DNA from 2 places in the Sodalis praecaptivus genome. Region 1 is predicted to be linked to the other one. Evidence: predicted binding sites of a transcription regulator. Region 1 holds the regulator's gene; the other holds the start of a gene.
What was found. The regulator CRP, encoded in region 1, controls carbon source genes, mostly activating them, when cyclic AMP is high. The targets are predictions, from matches to a motif close to ATGTGANNNNNNTCACAT.
Positions count from the first base shown of each region.

Region 1 (4,213 bases):
CAAATAGCCGGCCAGAGTCACCACCAGCATGCCGCTCAGGATGACGCCGTCGCCCATCTTTAGTTGCAGCGTACCCGCGGCAATCACCAGCCCCGCCAGGGTACCCAGCGCCCGATGTTGTATACGCACCCGGGTCGCGTTGTAACCATTCTGACTGACAAACATGATGGTCATCAGGATCCAGTAAGGTTTCGGCAGATTGAACACCAGGCCCAAACTGCTGCCGATCGCCAGCATGAGGCCCAGGCGGGCGGCGTTGCGCAGCGCCATCGATTTCAAGGAGCAATAACTGCGCAGCGCCGGCCAGAACGGCAACCGCTGCTGATTATCCGCCATCACATCGCGACGATAGAGGGGGCGCTGGGAACGCAACAGGCGATAGATGCGGCTGAAATGGAAATAGCAGAACTGGCCTACCGGATTATCCGGATGGTGGCGGGCAATTTTTTCCAGCGCCGACAGGCCGGCATCCGCGGCAAACCGGTCAGGTTGGCGGTGATAGAGAATATCGTCCGCCAGGACGCGCAGCCGGGCGGCGACGATACGCGCGTTGTAGCGCAACACCGCCTCGGCGTGGCTTTGCTGCACCAGCTTTTGCACTTCATCCGGCTGATGCAGACTCACCGCGATATGCTCTTGCAAATCCAACGCGACCTGGAAGGCGCGCAACAGTCTTTTGTACTGGCTGAGATGGTTGGCCGAGAGCATATGCAACTGCTGATACACTTGGGCAATCTGGTCGATGACCTTTTGCTGGCGGGCGAACAGCGGCGGTAGCGCACTGTCCGGATCGGTGTGCTGAGTCAGCAAACTGTACTTCGCTTCGATATAATCCGCCAGTTCGCGGTAGAGCAGACTGAGCGCCTCGCGCATCGGCTGCTCTTGCCATAGCCGGAACCACAGCGCGTTAAACAGCCCATACCAGGCAGTCCCCGCCAGATAGAGCAGCGGCGGCAGCCAAAGCGGCACATTGCCGGTCAGCCCCAGGGTAAATACCGCGGCAATTAGCGATGCCGGCAGCAAGCGGCCGTGTAGCGGGCTGATTTCGCCGCTGACGCCGAACAGCAGCGCCAACCCCAGCATGACAAACGGCAGCGGCACGCCGTGCGCCAACAGCAGCTGGATAAAAATACTGCTCAGGGCGAACAGCGAGCCGCCGACCACCAGCCGCTTAAAGAAACGTTTATGGAGCTGATCAAGCCCGGCGATGTTGCAACAGGCGGGTACCAGCGAGAACAGCAGACCTTGCTGCAGGCTGCCGAACATCAGTCCGATGGCGACCGGCAGGCAAAGCACAATGGTCTGCCGCAGGGCATAATTTACTTCGGGGTGGTAGATGAGTCTGCGCCACATAAGTCAGCTAAAGAGGCATGGCCGTCCTGACCATGCCCGTGGTGAAAGGGGATTAGCGGGTTCCGTAAACGACAATGGTTTTTCCGTGGGCAGAGATGAGATTTTGATCCTCAAGCATTTTCAAAATACGGCCGACCGTTTCCCGTGAACAGCCAACTATTTGGCCGATTTCCTGCCGGGTGATTTTTATTTGCATACCGTCCGGGTGAGTCATGGCGTCCGGCTGCTTGGCTAAATTCAGTAACGTTTGCGCGATACGCCCGGTCACATCCAGGAAAGCCAGGTTGCCGACTTTCTCTGAGGTCACCTGCAGGCGGCTGGCCATTTGTGAAGACAGGCGCATCAGAATGTCGGGATTGACCTGAATCAACTGGCGAAATTTCTTGTAGGATATCTCAGCCACTTCGCAGGCCGTTTTCGCCCGCACCCATGCGCTGCGCTCCTGCCCCTCTTCAAACAACCCCAGTTCGCCGATAAAATCGCCCTGATTGAGGTAGGAGAGGATCATCTCCTTGCCTTCTTCGTCCTTGATAAGCACTGCGACGGAGCCTTTGACGATATAGTAGAGCGTTTCTGCCTTTTCACCCTGGTGAATCAACGTACTCTTCGATGGATACTTATGAATATGGCAATGAGACAGGAACCATTCGAGAGTCGGGTCTGTTTGCGGTTTGCCGAGAACCATTCGCTGTTATCCTCTTTTGTCATCGCCGCCCTGTTTAGGAACGGCGTATTCCCTGTAAGGTAAGGTGTTATTATGATGTCATTCCGTTCATAAACGGAACCTCGCAAGGGAACTTATCAGGGTCCAATGTTGGTGACGTTTCGATCGCTCTCTTGCTCTTTCACTGTCGGTGAGTTCGATCCTGCCTTGTTTTTTAGCATAGCTTTAAGAGACTGTCTTGTGTTGTCTCGCTTCAGCATGATGCATCTGCGGTTACATTGCCAGTTTGGCGGCAAAAAGGTAGTCTTTCACAAAGAATATTATCAGGAGTTAACGATATGCAAGCGCGAGTAAAGTGGGTGGAAGGGCTGTCTTTTATCGGCGAATCCGCCTCGGGCCACCAGATTATCATGGATGGCAACAGCGGCGAAAAGGCCCCAAGCCCAATGGAAATGCTGCTTATGTCCGCCGGCGGCTGTAGCGCTATTGACGTGGTTTCGATTCTGCAAAAGGGCCGCGCCGATGTGCGCGACTGTGAGGTCAAGTTAACCTCAACGCGCCGCGAGGAAGCGCCGCGTCTGTTTACCCAAATCAATCTGCATTTTATCGTCACCGGCCGCGATTTGACGGATAAGATCGTCGAGCGCGCGGTCGCGCTGTCGGCGGAAAAGTATTGTTCGGTCTCGCTGATGCTGGGGAAAGCCGCCAATATTACCCACAGCTTTGAGGTACGTCACCTCGACTGAGCGCGCGGGGCGCGCTTGACTGTCGGGGCGCAGCGCTAAGCCGCATCATGCCCCACCCGATTGGCGCCGCGCGTCGTTCCCGCGCGCGGCGCCCGCGTCAAGCCGCTTAGCGAATCGGTTTCCCTTCCAGCAATTGCTTGACCAGCGGCGCCATGATCAATTCCATCGCCAGACCCATTTTGCCGCCCGGCACCACCAGCGTATTGATATTGGAAATAAAAGATCCCTGCAGCATCGCCAGTAAATAGGGAAAATCCATGGCGTCCAGGCCGCGGAAGTGAATAACCACAAAGCTTTCGTCCAGCGACGGGATCGCTTTGGCGGCGAACGGATTGGAGGTGTCCACCGTCGGCACCCGCTGGAAGTTGATATGGGTACGGGAAAATTGCGGCGTGATAAAATTGATATAATCTTCCATGGATCGCACCACGGAATCCATGACCGCTTCGCGGGAGTGGCCCCGCTCGTTGGTATCGCGCACCAATTTCTGGATCCACTCCAGATTGACTATCGGCACCACCCCCACCAGCAAATCCACGTGCCGCGCAACGTCATTATGCTCGGTCACAACGCCGCCGTGCAGCCCCTCGTAGAATAGGACGTCGGTAGGCTCCGGCAGGGGCTGCCAGGGGGTAAAGGTGCCGGGGACCTGATTATAAGGAACCGCTTCGTCGTAGGTATGCAAATATTTGCGCGCCTGCCCGCGTCCGCTTTCCCCATAGTGATAAAATGTTCTTTCCAGAAGATCGAAGTTATTCGCATCCGGGCCGAAATAACTCACGTGCCGACCTAAATCGCGCGCTTTACGAATGGCTAAATCCATTTCCGGCCGGGTGAAGTGGTGAAAGCTATCGCCTTCCAACTCCGCGGCGCGAATGTTCAACTGTTGAAAGATTTTGCGAAAAGCCAGGCTGGTGGTCGTGGTCCCGGCGCCGCTGGAGCCGGTAACCGCAATAATTGGATGTTGTGCTGACATGATGAGACCTTAATAGTGTTGATAACCTCTGTCAGATGACGTGCGGGCGGCCGAAGGTTATTGTTATCACGTTTGGCGCCGCAGGGCCACCGCGAGGCTTGCTCGTTTCCGCCATGCGGACGCACGGCCGGGCGCGGCGGCGGCGGGGAAGAGCCGCATCGCCGTCGCTAATCGGGGCGGAACTGACCGCGCGGCATGATGTTAATGCTTTCGTGCAGCTCCGACCACACCAGCACCGCTTCGCCGGACTGCACCTGGCGTAACACATCCGCTACCTTTTGTTGCAGGCTTTGTTCCCGCTCGCCATAATCCGTGCCCTCGCGCAGCACAAACGATTCGATCAAATTATATAACGTGGCGGGATCGATCTGCTCCCAGGGAATGATCATTCTCGGCATTTCTCCAGTGGTGGTCGGGGCGACAGCGTGACGAAATTTCACCGACAATTCGCTTGTCGAATCGGCATCGCACTGT
Region 1 covers NZ_CP006569.1:456,357-460,569, forward strand. The annotation lists gene SANT_RS02025 (YccS/YhfK family putative transporter) at 1-1,353, opposite strand, end outside; gene crp (cAMP-activated global transcriptional regulator CRP) at 1,406-2,038, opposite strand; gene SANT_RS02035 (OsmC family protein) at 2,356-2,763, shown strand; gene SANT_RS02040 (phosphoribulokinase) at 2,870-3,739, opposite strand; gene SANT_RS02045 (YheU family protein) at 3,907-4,128, opposite strand.

Region 2 (4,213 bases), 1.6 Mb from region 1:
CCGCCGAGGGGCAGATTGAAGAGTCCTACTCCATCTCCGCCGGCCTGGATTTCCCGTCGGTGGGCCCCCAGCATGCTTACCTTGATAGCATCGGCCGCGCCGAGTACGTATCGGTCACCGACGAAGAAGCCCTGGACGCCTTCCGGCGTCTCTCGCGCCATGAGGGTATTATCCCCGCATTGGAATCCTCCCACGCGCTGGCCCATGCGCTGCGGATGATTAAAGCGGAGCCGGAGAAAGAGCAGATCCTGGTGGTTAACCTGTCCGGGCGCGGCGATAAAGATATTTTCACCGTTCATGATATTTTGTCGGCGCGAGGAGAAATTTAATATGGAACGCTATCAGCAATTATTCGGCCGGTTGGCGGCCCGCAACGAAGGTGCTTTCGTGCCGTTTGTGACGCTGGGCGATCCCAACCCCGCGCTTTCGCTGCAAATCATCGATACGCTCATCGACGCCGGCGCCGACGCGCTGGAGTTGGGCATCCCGTTTTCCGATCCGCTGGCGGACGGCCCCACTATCCAAAACGCCAACCTGCGCGCGTTTGCCTCCGGCGTCACGCCGGCGCACTGCTTTGAGATACTGGCATCGATTCGCGCCAAATACCCCGAGATACCCATTGGCCTGCTGATGTACGCTAATTTGGTGTACAACGACGGCATTGACGCTTTCTACGCCCGCTGCGCCGACGTCGGCGTCGACTCGGTGCTGGTGGCGGACGTGCCGCTGCAAGAGAGTCTGCCGTTTCGCCAAGCCGCGTTGCGCCATGGTGTCGCGCCCATCTTTATCTGCCCGCCCAACGCCGACGATGATCTGCTGCGCGAAATCGCCTCCCACGGCCGGGCGTATACCTACCTGCTCTCGCGCGCCGGCGTCACCGGCAGCGAAAAACGGGCCAATACGCCGCTGGCGCATTTGGTCAATACCCTGAAGGCGTACCACGCGGCGCCGACCCTTCAGGGGTTCGGCATTTCCGAACCCGATCAGGTGCGATCCGCTTTGCAGGCCGGTACCGCCGGCGCCATCTCCGGCTCGGCCATTGTGCGGATTATCGAAAACCATGTGGATGATCCCGCTTTGATGCTGGAAAAACTGGCGCAATTCGTGCGCGAAATGAAGGCCGCCACCCGTTCCTGACTGGCGCAAACACGTTTTATCAGCAACACTGTCAATGCCGGACGCCCGCAAAGCGCCGGCGATAAAACCGAATAAATAACGACAACGCATTCCATCAAGGAGAGAATATGAACGTGTGGAAAGTCGCCGCCAGCCTGTTAACCCCTCTTTTATTAGCCTTCGCGCTGAGCGGTTGCGCGCCAACCGCAAAGTCTGAGGGAACCGGCGGCTATATTGACGATACGGTTATCACCGCGAAGGTGAAATCGGAATTGGTCCGCGACGATCGTCTGAAAGCGCGGGAAATCAATGTCGAAACCTTTAAAGGCCGCGTGCAGTTAAGCGGTTTTGTGGGGTCCGCCTCCGAAGCCAGCCTGGCGGTTCAGGCCGCGCGCGGCGTGGCCGGCGTGAAGTCGGTGGAAAACGATATGCAAATCAAATAACCCACGTCAGGTTTAGCGGTGTTAGCCGGGGGCGCGCAGGCGCCCCCTTTTCTTGGCCGAAAGCCGTCAGAAGCGATAGCCGACGCCAAACATAAACGCCCAGGGATTGATATCGGTATGAATGGATTGCTGCTGACCGCCGGCCTTGAAGCGGACATCGGTATCGATATCCATATACCACACCGACATATTAATCAGCCAGTTATCGCTGACGTTATAATCCAGCCCCGCCTGCCCGGCCAGACCCCAGGAATGCTTCAAGCTCAAATCGCTTAAGCCGAGATCCTCGCCCTTCTGATTGAAATGGGCATCATAAAAGGTGGTGTAGTTCACGCCGATACCGATATAGGGCCGCAGCTTGTCTTGGGCATCGCCAAAATAATATTGCGCCATCAAGCTTGGCGGCAATTGTTTGACCTTGGCGATATTGCCGGTGCTGTTAAGCCCGACGCGGTGACTGAACGGCGTCGCCGCCAACAACTCGACACCGATGTTATCGGTGATCATATAACCAAAGGTCAGCCCCAGTTGCGTGTTATTGCTGACATTGAACTCGCCCAGCCCCAACACATTATCCGAACTCTCGCTGGGCCGGACGGTAATACTGCCGGCACGGGCGATAAAATCACCGGCCTGGTGGGCGAATACGGGTTGACTAAAAAGAATAGCGGCCACGGACGCGGCCAAAACGGTTGTTTTCATACCCTGCTCCATTGCTATTTTGCTTACCGTTAGGGGTAAATTTGATCCTTATCACCTTCCGAACCCTCGGTGGCGTAGAGGCGAATTGATATGCATCACCGATAACAAGCGTTATATCAATTCCCCTACTATTTACGGGTTGATCCATATCAACGGAACGGCAACAACAGCAAAAAAAGCGGTGATAAGTCATTTCTGTTGCTTTCAGGCGGCGGGCTGGGTAGTTTGCGAGTGTGTCAGTTCGGGTTCGACGTTGTGGCCTCGGTGGATAACAGCATGAACGATGATGGCAACCCCTGCATGTCCTGCGGCGCCTGCTGCGCGCGCTTTCGCGTGTCTTTTTATTGGGCCGAGGCGGATGACGGCGCCGGCCAGGTGCCTGCGGCGTTAACGGAACCGCTCACGCCTTTTCTACGCTGTATGGCGGGCAGCAACGATCGCCCGCCGCGCTGCCGCGCGCTGCTGGGACAAATCGGCTGTAGCGTGAGCTGCGCCATTTATGCCTCGCGCCCGTCACCCTGCCGCGAGTTCCGCATGAGCGGCGAAGAGGGCCTGGCGAACGCCGCGTGCGATCGCGCCCGGGCGCACTATGGCTTACCGCCCTTGGCGCGACCGGCGGCGCAGTGGGAGAAAATCATGCCGCACTCGCCCCGGGATGATGCATTAGGGTGCCAAGCCGTGGATTAACAGGGTAGAATAGCGGGCTAGCCTATTTATTGATTGTTTTGCCAAGGAGCCCCCATGCCAATTATGGCAAGTACCCTGTACCGCGACATGCTGAATTTTTTCCGTAATCAGTTTGCCAGTATCGTGCTATTGGCGCTGCTGACGGCGCTGATAAGCGTGGTGCTGGGACATGCGCTGTCCCCGGGCAGCGAGCAGCTGATGACGCTCAGCGACGGTACCCATATGGGCGACACTGCCGACATGAGCCTGCAGCAATTGGTACAGCAGATGTCGGTCGAGCAGCAGCGCGTGTTGCTGAAAGCCTCCGCCGCCGGTACCCTGGCCGGTCTGGTCGGCAACGTCCTGCTGGCGGGAGGATTGCTGACCATGATTCGCCTGGTATCCAATCGCCAGCCGGTCAGCGTATTGCGCGCCATCGGCCTGTCGGCGCCGCTGTTGCCGCGCCTGCTGCTGCTTATTTTTCTCACGACGTTGCTGGTGCAGTTAGGCCTGTTGCTGATTATCGTACCGGGTATCCTGCTGGCCATCGCTTTTAGCCTGGCGCCGGTCATTGCCACCAGCGATAATCTGGGCGCCATTAAATCCATGCGCCTGAGCGCCAGTCTGGCGTTTGCCAATCTTCGGCTGCTGGCGCCGGCGGTGCTGTTCTGGCTGTTGGCTAAAGCGGCGGTGCTTCTGCTGGCGACCCAGTTCACGCTGGTGTCATCGCTGGTGGCGGCGGTATTATTAAATGGTCTGAGCAATCTTATTTCCGCTCTGCTGCTAATCTATCTTTATCGTCTGTATATGTTGTTGCGGCAGGCCTGATGGCGGCGTTTACCCTCTTTACCGGTGGACTTTGTTATGAAGCAGTTTCTTGATTTCCTGCCCTTGGTGGTGTTTTTTATTGTCTACAAACTGTACGACATCTACTACGCCTCCGGCGCATTGATTGTCGCCTCCGCGCTGGTATTGGTTTATACCTGGCTGCGCTATCGCAAAGTAGAAAAGGTCGCCCTGATTACCTTCGTGCTGGTAGCGATATTCGGCTCGCTGACGCTTTACTATCACAACGCGGAATTTATCAAGTGGAAGGTGACGGTAATTTATACGCTGTTCGCCGCGGCACTGCTGATAAGCCAATTCGTCCTCGGCAAGCCCCTCATTCAACGTATGCTGGATAAAGAGATCCATCTCCCGGCGCGGGTTTGGAACAATTTGAATATCGCCTGGGCGGTGTTCTTCCTGGCCTGCGGCGCGGCGAATATTTATATCGCGTTCTGGCT
Region 2 covers NZ_CP006569.1:2,091,852-2,096,064, reverse strand. The annotation lists gene trpB (tryptophan synthase subunit beta) at 1-329, shown strand, start outside; gene trpA (tryptophan synthase subunit alpha) at 331-1,137, shown strand; gene SANT_RS09365 (BON domain-containing protein) at 1,245-1,559, shown strand; gene ompW (outer membrane protein OmpW) at 1,626-2,261, opposite strand; gene SANT_RS09355 (YkgJ family cysteine cluster protein) at 2,538-2,948, shown strand; gene SANT_RS09350 (YciC family protein) at 3,003-3,755, shown strand; gene SANT_RS09345 (septation protein A) at 3,792-4,213, shown strand, end outside.
Region 2: ompW (outer membrane protein OmpW) is a predicted target of CRP. The motif match lies at 2,301-2,318, and genes of this name have one in related genera.